Regions from separate parts of the Pseudoflavonifractor intestinihominis genome, predicted to be linked through region 3. Evidence: riboswitches for the same ligand, from Rfam matches in the RefSeq annotation. Region 3 holds a riboswitch; each other region holds the start of a gene.
The links. Region 3 has a riboswitch for molybdenum cofactor ahead of WMO64_RS04335 (FecCD family ABC transporter permease). Riboswitches for the same ligand answer to the same signal wherever they lie in the genome.
Positions count from the first base shown of each region.

Region 1: another riboswitch for molybdenum cofactor. It lies ahead of modA (molybdate ABC transporter substrate-binding protein); the one in region 3 lies ahead of WMO64_RS04335 (FecCD family ABC transporter permease).
Region 2: another riboswitch for molybdenum cofactor. It lies ahead of WMO64_RS11475 (molybdopterin-binding protein); the one in region 3 lies ahead of WMO64_RS04335 (FecCD family ABC transporter permease).

Region 1 is NZ_JBBMFK010000019.1:1,014-9,632, forward strand. It holds gene WMO64_RS11400 (hypothetical protein) at 1-922, opposite strand, end outside; gene WMO64_RS11405 (RNA polymerase sigma factor) at 919-1,476, opposite strand; gene spoVAC (stage V sporulation protein AC) at 1,663-2,106, opposite strand; gene WMO64_RS11415 (DUF6530 family protein) at 2,278-2,766, shown strand; gene WMO64_RS11420 (GIY-YIG nuclease family protein) at 2,759-3,118, shown strand; gene WMO64_RS11425 (deoxycytidylate deaminase) at 3,171-3,680, opposite strand; gene WMO64_RS11430 (hypothetical protein) at 3,906-4,274, shown strand; gene WMO64_RS11435 (sulfate/molybdate ABC transporter ATP-binding protein) at 4,314-5,369, opposite strand; gene modB (molybdate ABC transporter permease subunit) at 5,369-6,061, opposite strand; gene modA (molybdate ABC transporter substrate-binding protein) at 6,137-6,967, opposite strand; molybdenum cofactor riboswitch at 6,961-7,082, opposite strand; gene WMO64_RS11450 (TOBE domain-containing protein) at 7,090-7,302, opposite strand; gene WMO64_RS11455 (MogA/MoaB family molybdenum cofactor biosynthesis protein) at 7,366-7,851, opposite strand; gene WMO64_RS11460 (MOSC domain-containing protein) at 7,853-8,290, opposite strand; gene moaA (GTP 3',8-cyclase MoaA) at 8,316-8,619, opposite strand, start outside.
Region 2 is NZ_JBBMFK010000019.1:10,046-20,192, reverse strand. It holds gene WMO64_RS11500 (NAD(P)/FAD-dependent oxidoreductase) at 1-987, shown strand, start outside; gene mnmE (tRNA uridine-5-carboxymethylaminomethyl(34) synthesis GTPase MnmE) at 1,432-2,808, shown strand; gene adhE (bifunctional acetaldehyde-CoA/alcohol dehydrogenase) at 3,165-5,771, shown strand; gene WMO64_RS11485 (amidase domain-containing protein) at 6,467-7,285, shown strand; gene WMO64_RS11480 (hypothetical protein) at 7,319-7,969, shown strand; molybdenum cofactor riboswitch at 8,088-8,207, shown strand; gene WMO64_RS11475 (molybdopterin-binding protein) at 8,356-9,381, shown strand; gene moaC (cyclic pyranopterin monophosphate synthase MoaC) at 9,397-9,876, shown strand; gene moaA (GTP 3',8-cyclase MoaA) at 9,869-10,147, shown strand, end outside.
Region 3 is NZ_JBBMFK010000005.1:5,130-15,276, reverse strand. It holds gene WMO64_RS04350 (hypothetical protein) at 1-925, shown strand, start outside; gene WMO64_RS04345 (hypothetical protein) at 995-1,492, shown strand; gene WMO64_RS04340 (nucleoside-triphosphatase) at 1,551-2,060, opposite strand; molybdenum cofactor riboswitch at 2,178-2,319, shown strand; gene WMO64_RS04335 (FecCD family ABC transporter permease) at 2,429-3,457, shown strand; gene WMO64_RS04330 (ABC transporter ATP-binding protein) at 3,454-4,278, shown strand; gene WMO64_RS04325 (ABC transporter substrate-binding protein) at 4,290-5,438, shown strand; gene WMO64_RS04320 (hypothetical protein) at 5,570-6,175, shown strand; gene WMO64_RS04315 (RrF2 family transcriptional regulator) at 6,179-6,604, opposite strand; gene aroF (3-deoxy-7-phosphoheptulonate synthase) at 6,933-7,949, shown strand; gene WMO64_RS04305 (prephenate dehydrogenase) at 7,965-8,831, shown strand; gene WMO64_RS04300 (sulfatase-like hydrolase/transferase) at 8,874-10,147, opposite strand, start outside.

The DNA of each region.
Region 1 (8,619 bases), on a different contig from region 3:
ACGCGCCGTGGAAGCCGTAGGTCAGGATGGTGGTCTTGTCGTAATCCAGGTTGAAGGTGACCCGCAGAGTGGGGTTGGTGATGCCCGCCTCCTCATCCCGCTCGGGGCTGTAGGGGTTGGTCAGCTTGTAGACAATCACCGGCACGCCGGTCACATCGGGGCCGGGTCCCAGGGCGTTCTCCAGGTAGCTGCCATCGGACAGCAGTGCCTGATAGTCCGTCCAGCTGTGGGGATAGGCCAGGTTCGCGGTGCCCTCCGGGTCGTCTGCGCCCCATACGCCTTCAAAGCCTCCCGCATAGGTGCCCACCCGCAGGGTGGTCTCCAGCTCTGTCCCGTCCACTGTCAGAGTGGGCCGGTTCTCTTCCAGACTGTCCAGCCCGGACACAAAGGGGTAGAGGACGGTCAGGGTCTGGTCCTCCGCCGAGGTGTTGGTCAGGGTGTAGGAATCCGTCACCAGAATATCGGTGCTGCTCTCGTATCGCCCGCCCTCAGGATAGTGCTCGTTATAGAACTCCAGCACATCCTGCCGCTCCGTCTCAGTCAGCCAGGTGCGGGAGTCGGCCTCCTCCTGGTTGGAGATCCACACCGGCACCCAGGGTTCAAAATCCAGTGTGATGTTCCGCTGTGCCGCAATGGCGGCGTTCTCCTCTCTCAGGGTCAGGGGGAACACCGGCCCGGCGTAGGACATAAAGACCGACGCACCGTCGCTGCCCGAGCCGTTCTGTCCCGCTCGTCCACCCAGCAGGGGGATGAACCCGGTGAAGATGCCCACCCCCAGCACCACCACGGCCAGGCTGGCCGCCAGGGCCGCCCACTTCTTCCAACTCGGCTTTTTCCTGACCGTCCCCGGGACAGCCTCCTCCAGGGTGGCGTCAGGCAGATGATTCATGGCCTCCAGCAGCCTCTCGCTCGCTCTGCTCATAATGTCACTCCTTCCTCCTCCAGCGCCCGGCGGAGGGACTGCCGCAGACGGCGCAGCCGCTGGGTGGTGCCGTTGGGGGAGCATCCCAGCCCGGCGGCCAGGTCCCGCACCGCCGCGCCGTAAAAATACCGGCCCACAAACAGCTGTCTGTCCTCCGCCCGCTGCTGCCTTAGCCACCGCTCCACGGCGGCGCCGATCTCCTCCGTCTCCCACTGCTCCTCGGCGCTGGGCACGGCCGGCACGCACTCCTCCAGCTCCAGCACCAGGCTGCCCATCCCCTCGCCCCGCTTCCGGCTGTACCGGGCCCGCCACCGGTCGATGGACAGGTTGCGGACGATGCGGCAGAAATAGGCCCGCAGGGAGTTGGGCTTCTGGGGCGGCATGGTGTCCCAGGCCCGGTGCCAGGTGTCGTTGACGCACTCCTCCGCATCCTCATGGGTCTGGAGGATGTTGAAGGAGAGGCTGTGGCAGAGCGTGCCGTACTTCTCGTCCGAGGCGGTGATGGCCCCCTGGTCCCGCTGCCAGTACAGCGCCACAATGTTTGCGTCCTCCACGGGAATCCCTCCTTTGTTCTTTCCCTTTCACCCATTGAGACGAAATCCGGACCGGGATATGACGCTTCCTGTGGAAAAGAATTTATCATATCCGCCCGGACGCCGTCAATTTTCCCTGAACACAGCACAGCCGCCCACCATTCCCTTCGGAACGGCGGACGGCTGTGATTTTATGTCAACTTGTTTTCAGTGTCCGGTGAACAGTACCAGCAGCAGCCCGTAGATCACGCTGGCGCTGATGCCGTACACCAGCACCGGCCCGGCGATGACGAACAGCTTGGCCCCCACGCCCATGATGAGCCCCTCGCTGCGGAACTCCAGGGCGGGGGCGGCCATGGCGTTGGCAAAGCCGGTAATGGGGACCAGGGTGCCCGCACCGGCGTGTTTGGCCAGCTTGTCGAACCAGCCCAGGCCGGTAAAGAGCACCGCCAGGAAAATCAGCGTCACGGAAACGGCGATGGACGCGCCGGTCTCGCTGAGGCCCATGGAACGGTACAGGTTGAGCAGACCCTGTCCCACCGTGCAGATCAGTCCGCCGGTGACAAAGGCCCAGGCCAGATTCTTGGGTGTAGGGGACGGCGCCGCTTTTTTCTCCACGTATTTTTCGTATTCTCTGTTGGTCATATCCATAGAGCCTGTCCGCACCTCCTTTTCTCCTCCAGTTTTTCCGGACAGGCCGGAATTATACGGCAAGCAGGCCGCCGCTTTTTCCCTCTCTCTTGACAGACGGATGGCGATGTGTTATTCTCGCTCTTGAAATTTACTAAATTACTAATTTACTAAATTGCAAGGAGCGGTCTTATGCGCATTCCCACGTCATTGAAACACAAGCCCGTCATTGTGGCAGAGGACTATGACCACATCGACGGCCGGTCTGCCTACCAGACCGACGCCAAGGGGCTCTCCCTGGGGCTGGCCCAGTGGAATGACCGGGGCCGGGTGGACATCTCGGCCAAGGTGTGGCGATATACCGGGGAGAAGTGGTCCCGCCAGTCGGAGGAGCTGCCCCTCCACCGGGTGCTGGACCTGGCCATTCTCACCTGCCGTGCCCAGCTCTACCTGCGGGAGGAGAGCTACAAGTACCCCGATTTCTACGACCCCGACCACCCTGATATCGACCGGGTAGGCCTCCAGGGGGACGCCATGACGGTGTCGGTGTGCACGGAGAACGACCACATCCAGGAGGATATCCGCCTCTTCCAGGACGCGCTGGCCCGGGATGGGGAGTTGCTGGGGGAGCGGATGCAGGTGCTGGCACGCATTCTGGGGGAGCTGGGATATCATGGCTAAGACGGAACATCAAAAAGAGCTGCTGTCCGCCTGGCGGGAGCGGACCGTGGTGGGCGGCGTGTGCGCCATCCGCTGCACAGCGAACAACCGGGTGCTGCTCAGCGCCGTTGCCGACCCGGCGGGCCTGCGCAACCGCTTCCAGTTCTCCGCCGCCACCGGCTCGTGCACCTTTCTCCCCCTGGCCGCCGACTGGAACAAATACGGCGCCGGGTCCTTCACCTTCACTGTGTTGGAGGAGCTGAAGAAGGGGGCGGACCAGACCGACGCCCAGTTCAAGGCGGATCTGGAGGCTCTGGCTGCCCTGTGGCGGGAGCGATTGGCTGCGGAGGGCGCGGAATTTTACACCAAATAAAAATCCACCAGCCGCCGGCTGAGCGCCCGGCAGCTGGTGGATTTGATTTTTTTTACGCTTTACCGTCCCCGCAGCAGGAGCAGCGCTCCTGGGGCAGGGAGTCGTCCTCCCGCACCCAGTCCTCCACGTGGACCACGGAGTACTCCGTCTCGGTGTTCCGGATGACCACCCGCTGGATGCCGGCGTTGATGATGAGACGGCGGCACATGGCGCAGGAGGTGGACCCGGCGATGAGGGCGCCGGTGGCGGGATTCTTGCACGCCATGTAGAGGGTGGCGCCCAGGGTCTCGCTGCGGGCGGCGGAGATGATGGCGTTGGCCTCGGCGTGGACGCTGCGGCACAGCTCATACCGCTCACCGGAGGGGATCTTCAGGGCCTCCCGGGTGCAGTAGTTCAGATCCACGCAGTTGCGGCGGCCCCGGGGCGCGCCGTTATAACCGGTGGCGATGATCTCGTCATTGCGGACAATAATGGCGCCATAGCACCGGCGCAGGCAGGTGGACCGCTCGGCCACTGTCTCGGCGATGTCCAGATAGTAGTTCTCCTTGTCGATTCGCTTCACGTAGCACCTCCTGTTTTTGTCCAGTATAACCGCTTTCCCCTGTGCTTTCAAGGGATTATTCACATATTGTTTACGTCTGGTGCCTTGACGGAAAACCTTCAAAACGGTATCATTACTGTTATAAAAAGTACCGCGGAAGGCCAGGTGGCCGGACTCCCGGTCCCGCTGGGGCCATTCTTCCGCTGAGAAGGAGACGTTCGCTCGATGAATTGGCTGCAGAGATTTATGTATGGCCGATATGGCGTCGATCAGTTCTCCTTGTTCCTGATTGCGGTGTATCTGGTGCTCTATCTGGCGGGCAGTCTGCTGCGGCTGGAGTTGGTGTGCTGGGTTGCACTGGTGGTGGCGGCCTATGTGGTGTTCCGCCTGTTCTCCCGGAATATCTCCCGGCGGCGGGCGGAGAACAACAAGTTCATGCAGCTGGCCGGCCCCGCCATCCGGTGGTTCCGGCTGCGCCGGACCATCCACCGGGACAAGGATCACCGCTACTTCAAGTGCCCCAACTGCGGCCAGCAGCTGCGGGTGCCCAAGGGCAAGGGAAAAATCACCGTCACCTGCCGCAGCTGCGGCGCCAGTTTTGAAGAGAAATCCTGAAAGAAACGTCCTGGACGGCAGTTGTCCAGGACGTTTTTGTTATCCTCCGTTGAGCAGAAGCAGGGACTCGGGCGGCAGCTCCACCCACAGCTGCTCCGGCTCTCTCAGGGCGGCCCAGCCCTCCCGGCTCAGCTCCATCCGCAGCCGGGCGAAGCCCTTGTCCCCGCCGGGGGTGAACAGGGTCACAGCGGTGGAGAACATCTCCTCCACCACCCGCCCGGGGGTACACAGCAACCGGTTGGGGCCGGGTCCGTCCGCCGGGCGGACGAAGTGGGCCCGGATGCCCACATGGGTGAGGTTCTCGGGCAGAGGGCGGCCCGGGTCCAGGGTGACGCCCCAGTCCAGGGCCTCAATTTTCCCGCCCTCCGCCGGTCTGGCCCGGGACACATTCTTGCACCCGGAGAGCAGACAGGCCGACAGAGTCCGCGGGGCCCGGAACAGCTCGTCCACCGGCAGCACCGCCTGGGCCCTGCCCCGGTCCAGGACGCAGGCCTGCTGGCAGATGCGGCGCACCTCGTCCCGGCTGTGGGTGACAAAGAGCACCGGCCCGGCAAAGCCCTCCAGCAGATCGGCCAGCTCCCCCTCCACCTGCCACTTCAGATAGCTGTCCAGGGCGGAGAAGGGCTCGTCCAGCAGCAGGGCCTCCGGCTCGCTGGCCAGGATGCGGGCCAGGGCGGTCCGCTGCTGCTGGCCGCCGGAGAGCTGGCGGGGGTATTTGTGCTCGTTTCCCTCCAGGCCAAAGGCTTTTATGAGCCGTTCCGCCGTCTCCTCCCGGGCCTTCCGGTCCCGGACGCCCACGGTGATGTTCTGCTTTACGGTCATGTTGGGGAACAGGGCGTAGTTCTGAAAGAGGTAACCCACGCGGCGGCGCTGAGGGGAGAGGTTGATGCCCTTCTCCCTGTCAAAGAGCACCCGTCCGTCCAGGATGATGCGCCCCGCGTCGGGGGTCTCGATGCCCGCGATGCACTTGAGTGTCACGCTCTTGCCGCAGCCGGAGGCCCCCAGCAGGCCGGTCACGTGGCCGCTGCCCGTCTCAAAGGACACATCCAGCTGAAATTTTCCGTAGTTTTTTCGGATATCCACCACAAGGGACATCACGCCACCTCCCCGGAGGGGGCCGCCCGGCGGGGGCGGCGGTCCTTCTTCTCCAGCATGTTCACCGCCAGCAGCACCACGGCGGAGATGGCCAGGTTGACCAGCACCCAACGCATGGCTCCGGCGTCGTCGCCGGTGCGCCAGAGCTGGTAGACGGTGGTGGAGATGGTGGCGGTCTTGCCGGGGGTGTAGCCGGCGATCATGGCGGTGGCGCCGTACTCGCCCAAGGCGCGGGCAAAGGCCAGCACCGTGCCGGCGATGATGCCCTGGCGGCACACCGGCATCCGCACCCGCCAGAAGATCCAGGTGTTGGAGCGGCCCAGGGTCTGGGCGGCGTGGGCCAGGGTGGGGTCGAACGACTCAAAGGCCCCCCGCGCGGTGCGGTACATGAGGGGGAATGCCACCACCGCCGAGGCGAACACCGCCGAGTACCACACCATGGTCAGCCGCAGGTCGAACTGGGTCAGGAACCACATGCCCAGGGGCCGTTTGGGGCCCATGATGCGCAGGAGGAAGTACCCCACCACCGTGGGGGGCAGCACCAGGGGCAGGGTGAGCACCACGTCCAGCACGCCCTTGAGCAGCCGGGGCAGCTTGGCTACGTAGTAGGCCGCGGCGAGGCCCAAGAAAAAGATGATGGCCGTGGAGATGGCCGCAATGCGCAGAGAGTTCAAGAGGGGATACCAGTCCATATCGGATCACCTGCACTTTCATCGCTGCCAGGGGCCGGCGCGGTATGCGCCGGCCCTCAGCGTTTCAGCAGCCCCTCAGGGCAGCACCGTGAAGCCCACGCCCTCCAGCACGGAGACGGCGTTCTCATCGGTGTGCAGGTAGTCCAGGAAGGCCTGGGCGGCGTCCTTGGCCCCCTCGGTGCCGCTCTTCATCACGGCGGCGGGGTAGATGACCTGGCTGCACATGTCGGCAGCGGCCTGGTCCACGACCTTGAGCTCATAGGTGTTGGCGTCGGTGGCGTATATGATGCCGCAGTCCACGGCCCCCTCCTTCACCTGGTTGGCCACCTCGGAGACGTTGGAGGCATAGGTCACCTTGCCGTCGTTCTCCAGCTGGGCGATGTCGATGCCCAGGGTGTCCAGGATCTCCAGGGAGTAGGCGCCCACGGGCACGTCGTCGTTGCCCAGGCAGAGCAGTGACAGCTTGTCGGTGCCCAGATCGGAGAAGGTCTGGATGTCCTTGGGGTTGTCGTCGGGCACCGCCAGCACCACCTTGTTCTCCACCAGGTCGATCCGGGTGTCGCTGTACACGAAATCCAGGCCGTCGGTGTTGGTGCCGGTGGTGTCGGCGCTGTCCAGCTGGTTCATCTGCTTCTGGGCGGCGGAGATGAACAGGTCGCACACGGCGCCCTCCTCGATCTGGGTCTTGAGGGTGCCGGAGGAGTCAAAGGTGAACACCAGGTTCACGTTGGGGGCAACCGTCTTGTACTGCTGGGCGATCTCGGTGAGGGAGGCCTCCATGGACGCGGCGGCAAACACCACCACATCCACGGTCTCCTCCCCGGTCTCTCCGCCGGTGGTGGATGTGCAGGCGGTCAGTCCCAGGGCCATCGCCAGGGCCAGGACCAGGGCAAATACCTTTTTCATTTCTCAAAACTCCTTCACAAATACGGTAGGCATACCCGTTTCCAGATATACCCCGGCCCGCCGCCATAGGACGCGCTGTCCCTTAGGCGGTACGGGCTCGAAGTGCTGAGGCAGCGGGGGACTCAGTCGTCCACCGCCATCATGACCGAGGTGGCCTTGACCACGGCATAGGCCGTGCCGCCCACCTTCAGGCCCAGTTCCCGGATGGACGCCATGGAGATGGTGGAGGTCACCACATTGCCGCCGCCGATGTCCAGCCGCACAATGCCGTTGACCGCCCCCTCCTCGATGGAGAGAATGGTCCCCTTGAACTGATTTCTCGCGCTGATCTTCACTGTTTTTCCCTCCTTCCCGTTTGCATTTTATTCCAAACTCCCCGCAGGGAGGCGGAACCGGATTTATCGGGCGCAGTTGCCCGCCGTGCCCCGTAGGATCTCCAGGCCGTGGCCCAGGGCGGGCAGGATGAACTCCAGGCACTCCCGCACCGCCTTGGGGCTGCCCGGCAGGTTGACGATGAGGGTTTTGCCCCGGATGCCCGCGGCCGCCCGGCTGAGCATGGCCCGCGGGGTGATCTGGAGGGACTGCCACCGCATGGCCTCGGCGATGCCGGGGGCGAGCCGCTCCACCACGGACAGGGTGGCCTCGGGGGTCAGGTCGGTGGGAGAAAAGCCGGTGCCGCCGGTGGTGAGCACCAGGTCGGCCAGGTCCCCGTCGCACAGCCGCTTCAGCTCCCCGGCCAGGGGCTCCACCCCGTCGGGCAGCAGGGCGGTGTGCACCACCTCATAGCCCGCCTCCTCCGCCATGGCCCGGATCACCGGGCCGCTCCTGTCCTCCCGCTGTCCGGCGTAGCCGGAGTCGCTGAGGGTGATGATGGCCGCCCGCATATTACCCCTCCTCCACAATAGTTAGCTGGTCCCCCACGGAGATGGTCCCGCCGTGGAGCACCTTGGTGAACACGCCCTCGTGGGGCATGATGCACTCCCCCATCACCTTGTAGATCTCGCAGTGGGAGTGGCACTCCTTGCCGATCTGGGTCAGCTCCAGTACCACGTCGTTGCACTGAAATTTGGTCCCGATGGGCAGGGTCTTGAAGTCATAGCCCTCCACCACCAGGTTCTCCCCAAAGGCCCCGTGGTCCACCACGGCGCCCCGGGCCCGGAAGGCCTCCACCTGCTCGTGGGACAGCAGGGACACCTGCCGGTGCCACTTCCCCGCGTGGGCGTCCCCCTGGATGCCCCAGTCCTCCACCACCTGGGCGGTGCCCACGTTCTTCTTCTGGGTCCCCTTTTTCTCACTGATGCACACGGCAATCACCTTGCCCATGGCAAACACCTCACATATTTTGTTTTTATCCGCCGATCTGGCTCATATTCCGGGCCTCGTCTCCCTGGGCCGCCGGCCCGGCGAAGTGGTGCCCCGCCGGCTTTTCCCCGATGGCCCTCCGGATGGCGGCCAGGATGTCGCCGTCCTCCGCGCCGGCGTCCAGCAGTGGTTTGAGTTCCACGCCCCGGTCATACTGGAGGCAGGTCTTCAGAAACCCGGAGGAGGTGAGCCGCACCCGGTTGCACCGGTCGCAGAACCGGTGGGTCATGGCGCTGATGAAGCCCACCCGGCCCCGGAAGCCCGAGAAGGTCACATACCGGCCGGGGCCG
Region 2 (10,147 bases), on a different contig from region 3:
GACCTCCACCTGCTCCAGGCCCGCTGCAAGCACCTGGGCACCGAGAACAACCTGAAGATCCTCCAGAGCATCTACGAGACCGTCAAGGAGGGCGTGGAGTTCCGCTTCCACACCGCGGTGACCAAGATCGAGCGCCTGGGAGAGGAGGGCTACCGCCTGACCACCGACAAGGGCGATACGGTGGACTGCACCTATTTCGTCGCCGCCCCCGGCCGGTCCGGCGCGGAGTGGTTCGCCAACCAGTGCAAGGACATGGGCATCGAGCTCATCAACAACCAGGTGGACATCGGCGTCCGGGTGGAGCTGCCCGCCAAGGTCTTTGAGCACATCACCGACGTGGTGTACGAGTCCAAGCTGGTCTACCGCACCAAGCAGTACGGCGACCAGGTCCGCACCTTCTGCATGAACCCCTACGGCCACGTGGTGGCGGAGAACGTGGAGGGCATCAACACCGTCAACGGCCACTCCTACTCGGACCCCGCCCTCCGCAGCGAGAACACCAACTTTGCCCTGCTGGTGTCCAACCGGTTCACCCAGCCCTTCAATGAGCCCTACCGGTACGGCAAGCATATCGCCTCCCTGAGCAACATGCTGGCCGGCGGCGTGCTGGTCCAGCGGTTCGGCGACCTGGTGGGCGGCATCCGTACCAACGAGCACCGGCTGAGCAAGTCCTTTGTCCGGCCCACCCTCACCGCCGCTACCCCCGGCGACCTGTCCCTGGCCCTGCCCAAGCGGCAGCTGGACGACATCATCGAGATGATTTACCAGCTGGACAAGCTGGCCCCCGGCACCGCCAACTACGACACCCTGCTCTACGGCGCGGAGGTCAAGTTCTACTCCTCCCGCCTGGCCCTCTCCCATGAGCTGGAGACCGCTCTGCCCAACTTCTTCGCCATCGGCGACGGCGCCGGTATCACCCGCGGCCTGGCCCAGGCTGGCGCCTCGGGCGTGAAGGTGGCTCAGGTCATCTCGGAGCGGCTGAAGTAAGAGCCCCCCGGACAACGGGACATAATGTTTGATACGGGGCCGCCCAGGCAGGCGGCCCCGTATTATCTGCCGCTATTTATCCAGACTGTAATCTTGCGGCAGAGCGGAAACGGCGAAAAACCGCCAAATGTCCAGGAGACGCATAATGGCCTTTGTACGGCCTGTATCCAGATGTATATGCAGGGCAAAGGGCCTGTAAGAAAACTGTAAATTCTGTCGTATCAGGGGTTTTCCACATTATCCACATAGTTTTCCACAGGCAAGCCGGAAGGTGGATAACCTGGGGATATACAAAAATAGTTGACATAAAACTGTGTCAAGTGTAAAACGAACGGCGGAGTGCACAAACTTGCCGCAGGTCCGCCTCAGACCGGGACTCAATCCTCCACAGGGGGACAGTTGTCCACAGTCCCGGCGGGGAAGCGCACGTCAGGAGGTTGTAAAATGGGAGATACCATTGCCGCGGTGGCGACCCCCATGGCCAGGGGGGCCATCGGGATTCTGAGGCTGTCCGGGCCGGAGGCGGTGCGGGCCGCGTCGGCTGTGTTCCGGCCCGCCGGCGGGCGGCCCCTGGAGGCCTATGAGGGCCGCAGGCTGGTGTACGGCACCCTGTACGACAGGGAGGGGCACCCCATCGACCAGGCCCTGGCCACCTACACCAGGGGGCCGGGGAGCTACACCGGCGAGGACACGGCGGAGCTCCAGTGCCACGGCTCTCCGGCGGTGCTCACCTTGGGGCTGGAGGCGCTGTTCGCCCAGGGGGTGCGCCAGGCCGGGCCGGGGGAGTTCACCCGCCGGGCCTTCCTCAACGGCAGGCTGGACCTGACCCAGGCCGAGGCGGTGGCCGACCTCATCGACGCGGAGACCTCCTCCGCGGTGCGGCAGGCGGCGGGCCAGCTGTCCGGCGCCCTGGGGCGGCGGGTGGGGGCGGTGTACGACGCCCTCACCGACCTGACCGCCCACTTCTGCGCCGTGCTGGACTACCCGGATGAGGACATCGACCCCTTCCGGGCGGAGACCATGGAGGAGGCCCTGTCCGCCGCGCAGAAGGAACTGTCCGCCCTGCTGGCCACCTATGGCCGGGGCAGGCAGCTGGTCCAGGGGGTGCCCTGCGCCATTGTGGGCCGGCCCAACGCGGGCAAATCCTCCCTGCTCAACGCCCTGGTGGGGTACGACCGGGCCATTGTCACCGACATCCCCGGCACCACCCGGGACACCATTGAAGAGAAGTGCCGCATGGGGGGCGTGCTCCTCCGGCTCATCGACACCGCAGGCATCCGGGATACCACGGATACCGTGGAGCGGCTGGGGGTGGAGCGCAGCCGGGCGGCCCTGGAGGGGGCCGGCCTGGCCCTGGTGCTCATGGACCCCCACGGCGGCATAACCGGGGGGGACCTGGCCATTCTGGACCAGGCCCGGTCGGCGGCGGAAAAGGTGATCGTGGTGCTCACCAAGTCCGACCTGCCCGGCGGCGAGGCCCCGGGGCTGGCCCTGGAAGGGGAGGATTGCCCGCCGGTGGTCTCCCTCAGCGCCAGGACCGGAGCGGGACTGGAGCAGCTGGAGCAGGCGGTGGCCGGGCTGTTCCCCCAGGGGGAGGAGAACTGGGGGGAGCTGCTCACCAACGCCCGGCAGGCCGAGGCGGCGGGGAGAGCCCTGGAGGCGGTGGCCTCCGCACGGGCCGCCCTGGCCGCCGGGATGCCGGCCGACGCCATTTTCTCCGACGTGGAGGCGGCCCTGGACGCTCTGGGCGCCCTCACCGGCCGGTCGGTGCAGGAAGATGTGACGGACCGGATTTTTTCCCGTTTTTGTGTGGGAAAGTGAGCGTAAAAAGGAAAAATCCGTATGAAAACGCGGGCAGGAAGGGATTCCTGTCCGTGTTTTTTATCAAGAACAGGTAAAATTCCAGGCAAAATCCCGGGGGTATTCGTCAAAAAGACGGAAGAAAAAAGATTGCAAAAATTGATAATATTTTAACAATAAAAGGCCGTTTTTTTAAATAAGATTATCAAATATATACTTTTCACAGAAAATAACGAACCTTTCTTGAAAGATGGCAAAAAAAATAATGCAGTTTTCACATTGACAATATTTTAACAAGTAGGTATAATGCGAATCGTTAAAAAAATATCAAATGAGCGGACCCACCGCTCTCACCCATTCTTGAGGAGGCTGCACAGATGAACGAGCAGAAAACGGCAACCGCTATCATCGACAATATCGAGGCGCTCGAGGCCAAGATGGCCGCCATGCGTGAGGCCCAGAAGGTATTCGCCACCTACACCCAGGAGCAGGTGGACGCCATCTTCCTGGCCGCCGCCACCGCCGCCAACCAGGCCCGGATCCCCCTGGCCAAGATGGCCGTGGCCGAGACCGGCATGGGCGTGGTGGAGGACAAGGTCATCAAGAACCACTACGCCGCCGAGTATATCTACAACGCCTACAAGCACACCAAGACCTGCGGCGTGGTGGAGGAGGACAAGGCCTACGGCGTGAAGAAGATCGCCGAGCCCATCGGCCTCATCGCCGCCGTCATCCCCACCACCAACCCCACCTCCACCGCCATCTTCAAGACCCTCATCGCCCTGAAGACCCGCAACGCCATCCTCATCTCTCCCCACCCCCGCGCCAAGGGCTGCACCATCGAGGCCGCCAAGGTGGTGCTGGACGCCGCTGTGAAGGCCGGCGCCCCTGAGGGTATCATCGGCTGGATCGACGTGCCCAGCCTGGAGCTGACCACTCAGCTCATGCGCGACTCCGACCTGATCCTGGCCACCGGCGGCCCCGGCATGGTCAAGTCCGCCTACTCCTCCGGCAAGCCCGCCCTGGGCGTGGGCCCCGGCAACACCCCCGTCATCATCGACGACACCGCCGACATCAAGATGGCTGTCAGCTCCATCCTCCACTCCAAGACCTTCGACAACGGCATGATCTGCGCCAGCGAGCAGTCCGTCACCGTGCTGGCTCCCATCTATGACGCCGTGAAGAAGGAGTTCGCCGCCCGGGGCGCCTACTTCCTCAAGGGCGACGAGCTGGACAAGGTCCGCAGCATCATCCTCATCAACGGCACCGTCAACGCCAAGATCGTGGGCCAGAGCGCCCACGCCATCGCCAAGCTGGCGGGCGTGGACGTGCCTGTGGACGCCAAGATCCTCATCGGCGAGGTGGAGAGCACCGATCCCTCCGAGCCCTTCGCCCACGAGAAGCTGTCCCCCGTGCTGGCCATGTACAAGGCCGAGAGCTTTGATGAGGCCCTCCAGAAGGCCGAGCGGCTGGTGGCCGACGGCGGCTACGGTCACACCTCCTCCCTGTACATCGACGTGCGTGAGACCGAGAAGATGGCCAAGCACGCCGCCGCGATGAAGACCTGCCGCATCCTGGTCAACACCCCCTCCTCTCAGGGCGGTATCGGCGACCTGTACAACTTCAAGCTGACTCCCTCCCTGACCCTGGGCTGCGGCTCCTGGGGCGGCAACTCGGTCTCCGAGAACGTGGGCGTCAAGCACCTGCTCAACATCAAAACCGTGGCGGAAAGGCGTGAAAACATGCTCTGGTTCAGAACTCCCGAGAAGGTCTACTTCAAGAAGGGCTGCCTGCCCGTGGCCCTGGACGAGCTGCGCTGGGTCATGAACCGGAAGCGCGCCTTCCTGGTCACCGACAGCTTCCTCTATCAGAACGGCTACACCAAGGCCATCACCGACAAACTGGACGAGATGGGCATCGTCTACACCGTGTTCTCCAACGTCCAGCCCGACCCCACCCTGAAAAATGCCCAGGAGGGCGCCGCCGCTATGGCCGCCTTCAAGCCCGACTGCATCATCGCCATGGGCGGCGGCTCCGCCATGGACGCCGGCAAGATCATGTGGGTCATGTACGAGCACCCCGAGGAGAACTTCCAGGACATGGCCATGCGCTTCATGGATATCCGCAAACGTGTCCACACCTTCCCCAAGATGGGTGAGAAGGCCTACTTCGTGGCCGTCCCCACCTCCTCCGGCACCGGCTCCGAGGTCACCCCCTTCGCCGTCATCACCGACCAGAACACCGGCGTGAAGTACCCCCTGGCCGACTACGCCCTGCTGCCCAACATGGCCATCGTGGACACCGACAACATGATGAGCCAGCCCAAGGGCCTGACCAGCGCCTCCGGCGTTGACGTGCTCACCCACGCCCTTGAGGCCTATGCCTCCATCATGGCCACCGACTACACCGACGGCCTGGCCCTGAAGGCCATGAAGAACGTCTTCGAGTACCTGCCCACCGCCTACGCCGACGGCACCAACGTGGAGGCCCGTCAGAAGATGGCCGACGCCTCCTGCATGGCCGGTATGGCCTTCGCCAACGCCTTCCTGGGCGTGTGCCACTCCATGGCCCACAAGCTGGGCGCCTTCCACCACCTGCCCCACGGCATCGCCAACGCCCTGCTCATCAGCCTGGTGGTGGAGTACAACTCCGCCGAGTGCCCCCCCAAGATGGGCACCTTCTCCCAGTATCAGTACCCCCACACCCAGGCCCGGTACGCCGAGTGCGCCCGCTTCTGCGGCATCCAGGCCAAGGACGACGCCGAGGCCGTCAAGAAGCTCATCGCCAAGATTGAGGACCTGAAGGCCGCCGTGGGCATCAAGAAGACCATTGCCGAGTACGGCGTGGACGAGAAGTACTTCCTGGACAACCTGGACGCCATGGTGGAGCAGGCCTTCGACGACCAGTGCACCGGCGCCAACCCCCGCTACCCCCTCATGAGCGAGATCAAGGAGATGTACCTCAAGGCCTACTACGGCAAGTAAGCGCGCGCAATAAAAAACAACCGAAGCCGTCCGTTCCGCAGGCAGCGGAACGGACGGCTTCTTTATTATCAAGGGACAGAACGTCCTATTTCCGAACCTGTCAATTATGATGATATTCCAAACGTGTAGTCCACAAATATAAATGATAAAATATCGAACCGAAAGGTTGCTCATACGAAAAGAATATGGTATATTTAAATAAAAAGGAGGTGATTAAAATGTTTATATAATGCGAAATGCACAAATTTTGGCAAGAGGTTTATGAAGCATGTCATTTAAATAAGAGAAAGTAAGGAAGACTTATGAAGAAAGTTATGTCTATTATACTTTCGGCGGTTATCCTTACGAGTGCGTTATGCACTTATACTTATGCTCTTGACAGGAAAAATGATAGCGCCGAGAATAAAATTACGCAGGTCGCAACGGAATATCTCTCGCGAGCTACACGAAATATGTATCTATTTGAAGATAATGACCTTGATTCTTTGTCAATTGCTTTAGTTATGGAAAACCCCTTAAATATATAGCAATTTAAGCAGAATAGAATTGAGTTAAGAGAATTTGCTGATAACTTAGAGCTAGTAAATGACAAAGTTTCATATTATAAATATGTTCGTTCTGCACAAGAAGGCTTCGTAAATGATTTTACTCAGAAATATACAGTTAAAAATATACAAATTTGCGATAATGTTGCAGTGGCTAATATAACTGAATTGTTGACTTGGCAATATGTTGACTATGATCTTCCATCTGCTGCCGAAATAAACTATAATGTTACATTAATCATGACGGAGGATAAATGGCTAGTTGCTTCGGTAGTGGCACCTGAAGAATATTTTGATCAAAAATACATTATTGGAGATACGGAATTCAACCTTGACACAAAAATTACTCAGTTTAATGTACGTTATGCAACTGAAAAAGCTGAATATAACGCTTATTTAGAAAATGAGAATAGAATTTCTGAGGCCCCTACAATTATTCGTACTAGTAGCTATGACCCTGACAAAGCTGTAGCCTACGCACAAAAATGGGCAATGTCCCGAAATGATGCCTTTATTGACTTTGGAAACGTAGACTGCATGAATTTTGCTTCTCAATGCATCTATGCTGGACTAGGTGGCCCAGAAAATACACCTGACACAGATTACATGGACAAATCAGGAAGTGATAAAACAGAGAGATGGTATTGGAATGATTATGAATCGTGGTGTTCTTGCAGTGATTTTAGAAATTATGTAAATGGAAGCGATGCCGCATTAAATACTGGCATTTATGAAATTGAAAATGGGGGACAGATGCCATTTTGGCACACAATTGTAGGGAGCATTGCTCATGTCAATACGGAGGCTGGAGGAGAATATGGGCACGCTATTGTTTTTATTGGCTATGAGTCCCCACTATTGAAAGATATCTATTTTTGCGCACACAGCACCAACAGGCTTAATGAGAAGTTTGGTTTACATTATCCTGACAGCCCTGCATATGTAATTACACCTGAATCATTGTCATAATAAGCGTTCAAATGCCGCCGGAAGGGGATAGCCTTGTACAGACAGAGGATTTTATTTGCGCTCCTGCTCGGCCTTTCTCTGGTTTTGACCGGTTGCTCCGGCGGAAAGGAACTCACCGCCGGGCAGATTGAGGCCGTCAACGCCGCGTTTGAGCCGGTGGTACCGGCGGAGGAGGGGGACATTGCCGCCGGACAAGGGCCAGAGGGCGCTTTTACGGTCAATCCCATCACGCATTTCTTCACCTCCTGCTATGAGACGCCGGAGGAGCTGGACCTGGGGAAGTTCGTGGCCTATATCCCCAGCGACAGCCCGCTCTCCCCGGGCGATGAGGACGAGCTGGACGCCCTCCGGGCCGCAGGCTTCCCGGTGTCCTTCGACCGGGTGGAGGACGCCCCTGTTGTTATCAAAAGGGTTCCCTTTTCCACTGTGGACGCATACTTGCAGCGCTACGCCGGGGTTTCCTTGTCGGCCATGGAAAATCCGGGAGACGCCTGGTATCTGGAGGACTATGGGTGCTTTTACAGCCTTGCCAGCGATTTCAACCCCGGCAGCTTTGCCTGCACCCGCGGCGTACAGCGCGGGGACAGCCTTGTCCTGTACAGCGCGGACGCCGTGCTGACGCTTGCACGGAGCGGCGATACCTGGCAGATTATCTCCCACCTGCCCGCGGAGGACCCGGAATAAGTATATGAATGGCCCGCATCCACAGCTTTGTGGATGCGGGCCGCGCTTTTGGGGGCGGAATGGAAGAAAACGGACTTTTCTGTTGCAATCCGCCGTGGCGTGTGGTACGATTTTCATAATATTGTACATGCTCCGAGCGGGACCGCCTAAGGGCAACTGGCCTATGGCGCACCGCCGGGGTCGGGCTGGAAACGGCCCGGCCTTCCGCCTTTTGAAAAGGAGCAGCTTTCGCCCAAGGGGGTAGTGTACCCTTTTTTACCCTTTTGGCCCTTTTTCGGGAGTGCTGCTGACAGGCGGCACTCCCGTTTTTTGTTGCGGAAAGAGGCGGAAACCATGGACAGAAGACCACAGAAAACTAGATCTTGAACTGCCAGGAGGGGCTGCACATGAAGCTGATCGATACCCGCAATGCGGTGGGGCACGTGCTCTGCCATGATCTGACCCAGATCATCCCCGGCGTCACCAAGGACGCCCGGTTCCGCAAAGGCCATGTGGTCCGGGAGGAGGACATCCCCGTCCTGCTCTCCATGGGCAAGGAGCACCTGTACGTGTGGGAGAAGGAGCCGGGCATGCTCCACGAGAACGAGGCGGCGGAGCGGCTGCGGGCCCTGTGCCAGAATGAGCACATGCACCCCACGCCGGTGAAGGAGGGTAAAATTGAGCTTATAGCCGACTGCGACGGCCTGTTTCAGGTGGACGTGGAGCGGCTCAACGCCCTCAACAGCGAGGACGAGATCATGATCGCCACCCGCCACACCAACACGGCGGTCCGCAGGGGGGACAAGCTGGCGGGCACCCGCATCATTCCCCTGGTCATCGCCGAGGAGAAGCTGAAGACGGTGGAGGCCAAGGCGGGGGACACCCCTATCCTGCGCCTGACCCCCTGGAAGCTGAAGACCTGCGGCCTCATCACCACCGGCAGCGAGGTGGCCAATGGGCTGATCCAGGACAGCTTTACTCCCGTGATCGTGGACAAGCTGGCGGCCTACGGCATCCGGGTGACGGAGCACTGCCTGCCCGGCGACGACCGGGCCGCCATCACCGCCGCCGCCCTGGCCTTCCGGGACAGGGGAGTGGACATGGTGCTGTGCACCGGCGGCATGAGCGTGGACCCGGACGACCGGACTCCCGGCGCCATCCGGGACACCGGGGCGGAGATTGTCTCCTACGGCGCACCCGTCCTGCCGGGGGCCATGTTCCTGCTGGGGTACTTTGACAGCGGCGTGCCCATTATGGGCCTGCCCGGCTGCGTCATGTACGCCAAGGCCACAGTGTTCGACCTGGTGCTGCCCCGCATCGCCGCCGGAGTGCGGGTGAGCCGGGCGGAGCTGAAGGCCATGGGCCACGGCGGTCTGTGCCTGGGCTGCGGGGAGTGCCATTACCCCGTCTGCCCCTTCGGCAAGGGCGTATGACAAGGAGGGAACGGAATGGAACCGACCATGAACCACTTTGACCGGGAGGGCAACGCCATCATGGTGGATGTGGGCGGCAAGGAGCCCACAGTGCGTACCGCCACGGCAGAGGGACTCATTAGAGTGTCCCGGCCGGTGCTGGAGGCCATCACCGGCCGCACCGCCGCCAAGGGGGACATGCTGGGCGTAGCCCGGGTGGCGGGCATTATGGCCGTCAAGCGGACCTGGGAGCTGATCCCCCTGTGCCATCCTCTGGCCCTGAGTCACGCGGCGGTGGACTTTGAGATCCTGGAGGAGCAGTGTGCCGTCCGGGCGGAGTGCACCGTCAGGCTTACCGGCCGGACCGGCGTGGAGATGGAGGCCCTCACCGGGGTGACGGTGGCCCTGCTGACGGTGTACGACATGTGCAAGGCCATGGACAAGGGCATGGAGATCACCGGCGTCCGCCTGCTGTACAAGGAGGGGGGCAAGTCGGGGGTGTACCACTGTGTATAAACCGGAGGAGGGCCTGCGGGACGGGTACGGCCGGGCCATCCGCTATCTGCGGGTGTCGGTGACCGACCGGTGCAACCTGCGCTGCCGCTACTGCATGCCGGAGGACGGGGTGGACTGGATGGACCACAGCAATCTGCTGTCCTACGAGCAGATTGCCCGGCTGGTGGGGCTCTTTGCCAAGCTGGGGGTGGAGAAGGTGCGCCTTACCGGCGGGGAGCCTCTGGTGCGCCGGGACCTGCACCGGCTGGCGGCCGCCGTCAGCGGCACACCG
Region 3 (10,147 bases):
GGCCGGGCTTGTCGAGATGGGGTTGATTACGCCCGAAGAATGCGTCAGTAACCGTCCGATGCCCGCGTCTCTAGCGGCCACAAATTACGGCCCCTATACCACGCTCAATATGCCTTCTATCGCAGCTTATATTATGATAACATCTCTGTCTGAGCGGGGCCGCCCCTCTGTCGTGAACTGTTCAGATAAGACATGTTATCAGTTTGTATCTGATGAGGGCACCGTATACGTTACGACGGACGTATTTGATCAGGCAAGTGCATATGGACAATACCCCAGCAACGATACTATTTCGGAAGATGTCACAGAGTATCTGAATAGCGGCATTACCAAGGGATATTATTCCTGTAAATTCAATATCTATTCCGCGGACGGCGGCCAGTATGTGGATATGACGCTTTATTGTGTTCAGGTGGGAAAAATGGGTTCGGATGAAATAGTTCCCAGCATCAAAATTCAGGATTCCGTCACCACTTACAGCGATTTTGCTGTAATTAATCCCGGTAGTGTTGGGGACGCGCTCATTTCAAAACCGGATCTTGAACTTCAAATGGTAAACGCCGGCGATGCCGAAGCTTACTTTAACGCATTTTATGTGAAGGGAAAAGGTACGGGCAGCTCTGTCAATGTGAGCAAGCTGCTCTCCGTGGGTTATCTGGGCTATCAGATTGCCTCCTCGGTTCCCCCCCTGACCATTGCGACAGCCTACGCTGTCTTGGGTACGGCGCTTGACTTGGAACCCAGCAGCAGTGGTTTTTTGACGAAAACGGCTTCTTTGAGCAACCCCGGAAAAAAGATCTATGTTTACAGCTGTGCGCTTCAGTCCACTTACAATCTTGCAAACGTGGGAGATTACTTCCAGATGTGTATTGGTGTTGGCAATATCAACAGCGGATGTGAATATGCAGTTACCGTATCCATATAACGCCAGGCCGTTCCGCTCGGTGCGGCTGGCAGAAGAGAAGTACGGCTGTCCGGAGAGGGGGAGACCACAATGAAACGGATACGGGCCGGGGCGCTATCGTTCCTTCAAAAGCTGCGGGCCATTCCGGCGGAGCACAAGAAACTCTTCGCTCTCCTGCTCTTCCCTGTCCTTGTTTTTACCGTTGTGACCGTCTCCGACGCATACCGAGGCTGGAAGCGCGCGGGGGGAGATCTCCCTCTGAACTGCACCTATGACAGGGAACACAATGTCCTGACCATTTACGCCCAGAACGGAACCAGGATTGACCATTACGACCGCTTCGCCCAGCCTTATCCACCCATCCCGGTCGCCTCGGATCTGGAGGCCACAGGGGAATCCGATCCGCAGTCCTTTTCCTTCCAGCTCTTTGAGGGGGGAGATCCGGAATGCCTGAATGTCTTTGTCTACCTGAAGGTGAAGGATTCCATGGACAGTTATGAATTCTATATCATTCACGAAGAGGTAGGATTGCGAGTCGAGATGTGTCAGCCTGGCGGACTGATAAAGGTACATAATTGGATGTTTTAGAAAATGATGCAAACAGCCATGGCGGCCCGCCGGATTCCGGCGGGCCGCCTGTTTTCCCTTATTTTCCCCTCAGCCGCGCCCGAATCAGCCCAGGCAGGGCGTCCCGGTTGTCCTCGGTGACTGTGATAAGCTCCACATTGGGGTGGTCAGCGATGGTCTTGGTCCACCCCGGGAAGCCCTCCCGCACCACGCCCAGCACCGGCGTGTCCCCCTCCAGCTTTTCCAGAATGGCCTGCTGAAAGGCCAAGGCGTCCCGCTCCAGGCGGCCGCACTCGTCCATCACCCACAGTGTGGGCGTCCCGGTCAGGCAGGCGGTGCCCAGGGCGTCAAACCGGCCGTGGATGGCCTCCGGCGCACAGCCGTTGAAAAACTTCACCACCGCATGGTCCTGGTCGTACCTGGCAGGCTCCACCGCGCTCCACAGGTAGAGCAGCCGCTCCGGGCAGGCCCGGTCGGGGCCAAAGCCGGTACGGAAGCCCCCTACCGCCCCGCTCCATGCCTCCAGCACCCGGGTGATGACCGTGCTCTTGCCGCACTGGACCGAGCCGGTTAGAAAAATATGTCTCATGCAAACCTCCAAAAATATTGACAAGCAGCCTCAAAAATAGTATACTTTTTACAATACCCCCGTGGGACACCTTGTTCCCACTGTCTTTCACGTGGTATCATACTCCGGTTTTTTCCACAATTCAATATTCTCCGAGCCCCTGCGCCTACGGCTTTGCTATGGCGCCCGGGCCGTGGACGCCGCCACGGCGTCCTTTCAGGGTCTGTGCTGGAAACGGACAGGCCTTCCGTGTTTGAGAAGGAGAGGTTTTTTCAGGCTGTACCGCTGTATGCGCGGTATGGTTTGATTGTTGTTGCCTCCGTCCTCTCGACGGAGGTTTTTTTGTCCCCTTTTTCGCCCGCTCGGAGAAACAGAGAGGAGCTCCGCCCATGCCGTCTGCATCGCCCCATGGGGGCAGAAGAAAAGTCCTGATCATTCTGATTATGCTGGTTTTGCTGGTGTGTACCGCCATTTTGTCCTTTGGTCTGGGCCGGTACCCCATCACACCGGCGGAGCTGGCGGGCATTGTGCTCTCCCGCTTTTTCCCCATTGAGCAGTTCTGGGCCGACACCATGGTAAACGTGTTCTTCAACGTCCGCCTGCCCCGCATCATCATGGCCTGTCTGGTGGGCTGCTGCCTGTCCGCTGCCGGCTGCGCCTACCAGGGCATCTTCCAGAACCCCATGGCCTCCCCCGACATCCTGGGTGCCACCAAGGGCTCCGCCTTCGGCGCCTCGGTGGCCATTATCGCCGGGTTCGGCGCCCAGCTCATCATGCTGATGGCCTTCGGCTTCGGCATCCTGACCGTAGTGCTGGTGTGGCTGGTGAGCAGCAAGGCCAAGGGCAAGCGGGTCATGAGCCTGATTTTGTCCGGTATCGTCATCAGCTCCCTCTTTGAGGCGGGCACCTCCTACATCAAGCTGGTGGCCGACCCCAACGAGGCCCTGCCCAAGATCACCTACTGGCTCATGGGCAGCCTGTCGGGCACCACCCGGGACAAGGTGTCCTTTGTGTTCCTGCCCATGCTGATCGGCCTGGTGATTCTGTTTGTGCTCCGGTGGCAGCTGGGCGTACTCACCATGGGCGACGAGGAGGCCCGCACCATGGGCGTCAACGCCAAGGTGGTGCGGCCGCTGATCATCCTGGCCTCCACCCTCATCACCGCCGCGTCGGTGTCGGTGTGCGGCGCCATCGGCTGGGTGGGCCTGGTGATCCCCCACCTGTGCCGCCGCCTGGTGGGCAGCAACACCCGGTACCTGATGCCCGCCTCCATGGTGGGCGGGGCGCTGTTCCTGCTCATCGTGGACAATATCTCCCGCAACCTCTACGCCACCGAGCTGCCCATCGGCATCCTCACCGCCTTTGTGGGCGCGCCCTTCTTCCTCTATCTGATGATGAAGGGAGGCGATGTGACGTGAGCATTGAGGTCAAACATCTCTCCTTCTCCTACGGAAAGCGGCAGGTGCTCAAGGATGTCAGCTTCTCCGTGGGCAAGGGCCGGCTCCTCTCGGTGCTGGGCCCCAACGGCGTGGGCAAGAGCACCCTGTTCCGCTGCATTCTGGGCCTGCTCCACGGCTTCCAGGGCGAGATCACCGTGGACGGCGCGTCGGTCAGCAGCCTGGGCGCCCGAGACCTGGCCCGCCGGGTGGCCTACATCCCCCAGTCCAACTACCCGGCCTTTCAGTACAGTGTGTTCGACATGGTCCTCATGGGCACCACGGCCCAGAGCAAGGGCTTCTCGCCCCCCGGCCCCAAGCAGGAGGCCGCCGCCCGGGAGGCCCTGGAGCGGCTGGACATCGGCCACCTGGCCGAGCGGAGCTACACCCGCCTGTCCGGCGGCGAGCGGCAGCTGGTGCTCATCGCCCGCGCCCTGGCCCAGCAGTCCACCGTGCTGCTGATGGACGAGCCCACCGCCAACCTGGACTACGGCAACCAGATCCGGGTGCTCACCAAGGTGCGGGCTCTGGCCGACGCGGGATACACCGTCATCCAGTCCACCCACAACCCGGAGCAGTCCTATCTCTTCTCCCACCAGATCCTGGCCATGAAGGACGGCCAGGTCCTCTCCCACGGCACCCCCGACGAGGTGATGAACGAGGACCTGATCCGGGCCCTCTACGGCATCGACGCCGAGGTGGTGCCCCTACGGGACGGACGGATGCGGGTGTGCATCCCCCGGGATCTCCCCACGTTTTCCCCCTGCGAGCAGGTGGAACATACAGCCGCTTCAACACAGTAAGGAGGATTTTTATGAAACAGAAAGCCCTGTCTCTGCTGCTGGCTCTGGCCATGGTGGTCTCCCTGGCCGCCTGCACCCAGAGCACCCCCGCTTCCAGCCCGTCGGCCTCCGGCTCCCCCGAGCCCTCCGTCTCCCAGACCCCCAGCGCCCAGCCCTCTGAGGAGAACACCGCCGACACCGTCATGTTCACCGACTCCTGCGGCCGCACGGTGGAGCTCCCCGCCCAGATCGACCGCATCGCCCCCTCCGGCCCCATGGCCCAGATCGTGCTCTTCGCCCTGTGCCCCGACAAGTTCGTGGGCCTGGCCAGCGAGTGGGACCCGGGCGCTGAGCAGTTTATCGACGCCAAGTATTACAACCTGCCCGCCCTGGGCCAGCTCTACGGCTCCATCGCCGGTGAGCTGAACCTGGAGACCCTGGCCGCCGCCGATCCCCAGGTGATCATCGATATCGGCGAGCCCAAGGACTCCATCGTGGAGGACATGGACGCCATCACCGAGCAGCTGGGCATCCCCTCCGTCCACGTCGACGCCAACACCGCCACCATGGGCGACACCTACCGCATGCTGGGCCAGCTGCTGGGCATGGAGGAGGAGGCCGCCGTCATCGCCGACTACTGCGACGAGATCTACAACAACACCGTCTCCATGATGGAGACCATCGGCGACAACAAGGCCAACATCCTCTACTGCCTGGGCGACCAGGGCCTGAACGTCATCGCCCAGAACTCCTACCACGCCGAGGTCATCGATCTGATGACCAACAACCTGGCCGTGGTGGACTCCCCCTCCTCCAAGGGCACCGGCAACGAGGTGGACATGGAGCAGCTCCTCCTCTGGAACCCGGACATCATCCTCTTCGCCCCCGACAGCTACTATGACCAGGTGGCCGACGACCCGGTGTGGCAGGACCTGACCGCCATCCAGAACGGCGACTACTACGAGGTGCCCTTCGGGCCCTACAACTGGATGGGCTTCCCCCCCTCCGTCAACCGCTATCTGGGCATGCTGTGGATGGGCGCCCTCCTCTACCCCGACCAGATCGACTATGACCTGTACACCGAGGTGGCCCGGTACTATGACATCTTCTACCACTGCGACCTGACCCAGGAGCAGTTCGACGCCCTCACCGCCAACTCCATCGGCAAGCTGGCGGGCTGAGCCTGAGCAAACCAAAAAGAGCTGCGGCGCATCTGCGCCGCAGCTCTTTTTTACTGGATTTATACCCTCTCTTCTGGTATGCTGGTGATAAGGAAGAGCGGCTTTTCGTACACGATAAGGAGGGACCCGGCATGAAACGGTTTTTCACTCTGCTCCTGTCCCTGGGCCTTGCCCTGGCGCTGGCCGCCTGCGGCCCTGTGGAGGAATCCCCCGCCCCCAGCGGCACCGCGCCATCTCCCGTTGGGAGCGTTCAGTCCACCCCGCCGCCGGAGGAGAGCCAGCCGTCGGAGACGCCTCCTGAACCCACGCCGCCCCAGGACAGTCAGCCGCCGGAGGAGACCCCTCCCGCTGAGACGGAGGATTCGGAGCCGGTCGTCTCGGCGGACTACGCGGACCCGGACCTGCTCGCCCGGCCGGAGGACTATGACCTGCTGGTGCTGGACGAGAGCGAGTACCGGGTGGACGTGGCCATCACCGCCACTGAGACGGTCACCGACATCCAGGTGGTATCCATCCCTATGGACGATATGGGCTTCCGGCTGGGGGCGGTTCTGGGCACCCTGGACGCCATCACGCCCGGCCGCCCCTTTGTGGTGGCCATGGCCTTCCCCGGCGACATGCCCAATACCGCCCTGGTCTTTACCGATTCGGCCGGCGCCGTCCATTATTGCGCCATCTCCATGAGCGGCAAGGACGGCTCCTTGCTGCTCACGCCCTTTGAGCCTGTCCAGGACTGAGCCTCACGCCTCGGGGCACTTCTCCCGGTAGCGCTTCACCAGGTCGGCCAGGGTGATGTTGTCCACCACATTGTCCACCGCGTCCTGGATCTGCTGCCACACCTCCAGGGTGACGCAGCGATCCGCCCGGCCGCAGCAGGCCCCGCCGGACACGCAGCTCACCGGGGCCAGGTTGCCCTCCAGCTGGCGGAGGATCTCCCCCACGGTGTACTCCTCAGGCGCCCGGGTCAGCAGATAGCCGCCCCCCGCGCCCCGGACGCTGCGGACCAGGCCGCCCCGGGCCAGCTGGGTGACGATCTGTTCCAGATATTTATCGGAGATCTCCTGCCGCTCGGCCACGTCCCGCAGGGGGACGGCGGAGTCTCCAGGCTGGACCGCCAGGTCCAGCATCAAACGAAGGGCATAGCGGCCCTTGGTGGAAATTTTCATGTCAGTGGCTCCTCTTCATCAGGTAGTTATAACTATATTACCACGGGTTTGGTAGGAATTCAAGCAAAAAAAGCTCTTGACTTTAACAACAAAAAGTGTTAAAGTCACGGTATCAACAGGAGAGGAGCTCCACCATGGCGCTGTGCTTCGGCTATGCATATGGCTATTACCGCTATTACCGTAGCGGTCATTTTGCCTGCCCATAACCGGTTTGCCAGCTGGGAGCACTCCCTCATCGGAGAACACACCGCGGCGGTCCGTTTTGGGCCGCCGCGTTTTCTTTTGCGCGGCGGCGGGAACCGCCGGAATGAGAAAGGATGAAATTGATATGGTCGTGATTTTAAAGCCTGATTTTACCGCGGAGCAGATGGACGAGGCCATCCGCGCCATGGAGGCCGGCGGGGTCAAGGTGATGGTGTCCAAGGGCACCGAGACCACCATCCTGGGCGCCGAGGGCGACACCAGCCGTCTGGACGAGGAGAAGCTGTCCCAGCTGCCCGGCGTGGAGCGGGTCATGCGGATCAGCGAGCCCTTCAAGAAGGCCAACCGGAAGTTCCACCCCGACGACTCGGTCATCGACCTGGGCGGCGGCGTGACGGTGGGCGGCAGCAAGCTGGCCGTCATCGCCGGGCCCTGCTCGGTGGAGAGTGAGGAGCAGATCGTGGGCGTGGCCAGGGCGGTGCAGGCCGCCGGGGCCGTGGCCCTCCGGGGCGGCGCCTACAAGCCCCGCACCTCCCCCTACGCCTTCCAGGGCATGGGCTCCCGGGGCATCGAGCTGCTGCGGGAGGCCAGAGAGGCCACCGGCCTGCCCATTGTCACCGAGCTGATGAGCGCCGACCAGATCCCCCTCTTTGAGGCCTGCGTGGATGTGATCCAGGTGGGGGCCCGGAACATGCAGAACTTCGACCTGCTCAAGAAGCTGGGCAAGGTCAACAAGCCCATTCTGCTCAAGCGGGGCCTCAGCTCCACCATTGAGGAGTGGATCATGTCCGCCGAGTACATCCTGGCCGGCGGCAATCCCAACGTGATCCTCTGCGAGCGGGGCATCCGCACCTTTGAGACCTACACCCGCAACACCCTGGACCTGTCCGCCGTGCTGGCGGCCAAGCAGATGACCCACCTGCCCGTGGTGGTGGACCCGTCCCACGCCTGCGGCAAGGCCTGGATGGTGGAGCGGATGAGTCTGGCCGCCGTGGCCGCCGGCGCCGACGGTCTGCTCATCGAGGTCCACAACGACCCCAAGAACGCCCTGTGCGACGGCGCCCAGTCCATCACCCCCGACCAGTTCAAGGACCTGATGGGCAAGATCCGCAGCGTGGCCGCCTGCGTGGGCCGCAGCGTGTAAAGGGAGGTCTTTTTCATGTCAAAAACCATTGCTGTCATCGGCCTGGGCCTGATCGGGGGCTCCATGGCCCTGGCTTTGAAGGGCTTTGAGGATTTTGAGATCGTGGGTGTGGACGTGTCGGAGCCCACCCTCCGCTTCGCCGCGGAGCACGGCGTGGGCGACCGCATCACCGCCGACGCCGGAGAGGTGGTGCCCCAGGCGGACATGACCATCCTGTGCCTCCACCCCAGGGGCATCACCCGGTTCCTGGAGGAGTACAAGGACCGGTTCAAGCCAGGCAGCCTGGTCACCGACGTGTGCGGCATCAAGACCGCCATCATGGCGGCGGCGGAGGTGCTGCCACCCGAGGTGGACTTCATCGGCTGCCACCCCATGGCGGGCACCGAGTTCTCCGGCATTGAGCACGCCTTTGGGGAGATGTTTCAGAAGTCCCACCTGATTCTCACCCCCCGGGAGAGCAGCAAGGCGGAGCATATCGCCCTGATGGAGCGTCTGGCCGACTACATCGGCTGCAAGGACGTGGTGCGCACCACCCCGGAGGAGCACGACGCCATCCTGGCCTACACCAGCCAGATGATGCACATCATCGCGGTCTCGGTGTGCGACGACCCCATGCTCTTCACCTGCAAGGGTTTTGAGGGCAGCTCCTTCCGGGGATGCACCCGGGTGGCCGCCCTGGACGTGGGGCTGTGGACCCAGCTCTTCTCCATGAACGCCCCCGCCCTGCTCACCGCCCTGGACCGGCTGGAGGAGAATCTCCACGCCTACCGGGAGGCCATCGCCTCGGGGGACACCAAGCTGCTGTCCGAAAAGCTGGCCTATTCCGCCGGACGGAAGCGGAAGATGAACCTGGAGGGCCCCGACCTGCTCAGCCTGGACTAAAGATCAGCGGCGCATCCCGAATATGGGATGCGCCGCTTGCTTTTACTCTTTTTCCGGCAGGAAGAAGAAGTCCTCCAGCCGGTCGTCCCGGCTGTCGAAGATCTCGTTGTACTGGAGCATCTGGTAGTCCAGCAGGCCCTCCTGGGCCGCCTGGCTCATGTCATCCGTCTGCTCGTGCCAGGTGCCGTCGGTGTTCTGGTAGCCCACCGCGTTGACCACCGGCACCGTCTCCCGCAGCCCGCTCAGGAAGGTCTGATACCCGGTCTTGGGCAGGTTGGCCGCATCCATCAGCAGCCCGGAGAGGTAGTTGAGGGACAGCTTCACGTCCTGCTGCTCCTCAATGTCGTAGTTGGCCCAGATGAGGAAGGGCACCTCCTGCTTCTTCTGGGCCTCCTCCACGGTGGGGTCGCTGCCCAGCAGGTCGGTGTAGAAGTTGGTGGCCACCTGGGGCTGGTGGTCGCCGAAGATCAGGATCATGGTGGGCTCCTCCACCTGGGAGAAGTAGTCGATCAGGTATTCAAAGGCCTTGTCGCTCTGGTAAATCAGGTTCAGGTACTGGTTCACCGTGTTGTACTTACCCTCCATCTCTCCGGTGAGCCACACCTCCTTGGGCAGGTTGGTCCAGGCCCCCGAGTAGGCGCTGTGGTTCTGCATGGTCACGTTGAAGATGAAGAGGGGCTCCCCCTCCTCCTTCTCCTCATAGACCCGGATCAGGTTCTCATAGTCGGTCTGGTCGGAGATGTACTCCCGGATGTAGTCGGGGTCCTCAAAGTCGCTCTGGAACAGCCAGCGGTCAAAGCCGAAGTCCCGGTATACGGGAATCCGGTTCCAGCCGGAGGAGTAGTAGGGGTGCATGGCCACGCTCTCATAGCCCAGGGCGTTCATCTGGGCCACCAGGGATTCCGAGCTCTCCTTCACATAGAGGTGGTAGGGCACGGTGCCCGCCGGGAGAAAGGCGGTGGTGTTGCCGGTGAGGAACTCGTACTCCGAGTTGGCGGTGGTGCCGCCGAACACGGAGGAGTAGGCCGTGCCCCGGATGGTATTCTCCGTCAGGGAGCGGAAGAAGGGCATGGGGTCCTGGTTGGTCTCCAGGTCAAAGGTGCCCGTCAGGTCGGAGAAGGACTCGTTCATGATGACGATCAGGTTGACCGGCTGCACTTTGTCGCCGCTGCCGGTGCCCGACGCCGGCACGGACTCCCCCTCCACCCCGGCGGCGATCTGGGCCAGGGTCTCCTGGGAGTAGCCCTCCGGTTCGGACACGGAGGAGTACCGCAGGCACACGGAGAAGTTGAGCACAAAGCCGTTGCCCCGGGTGG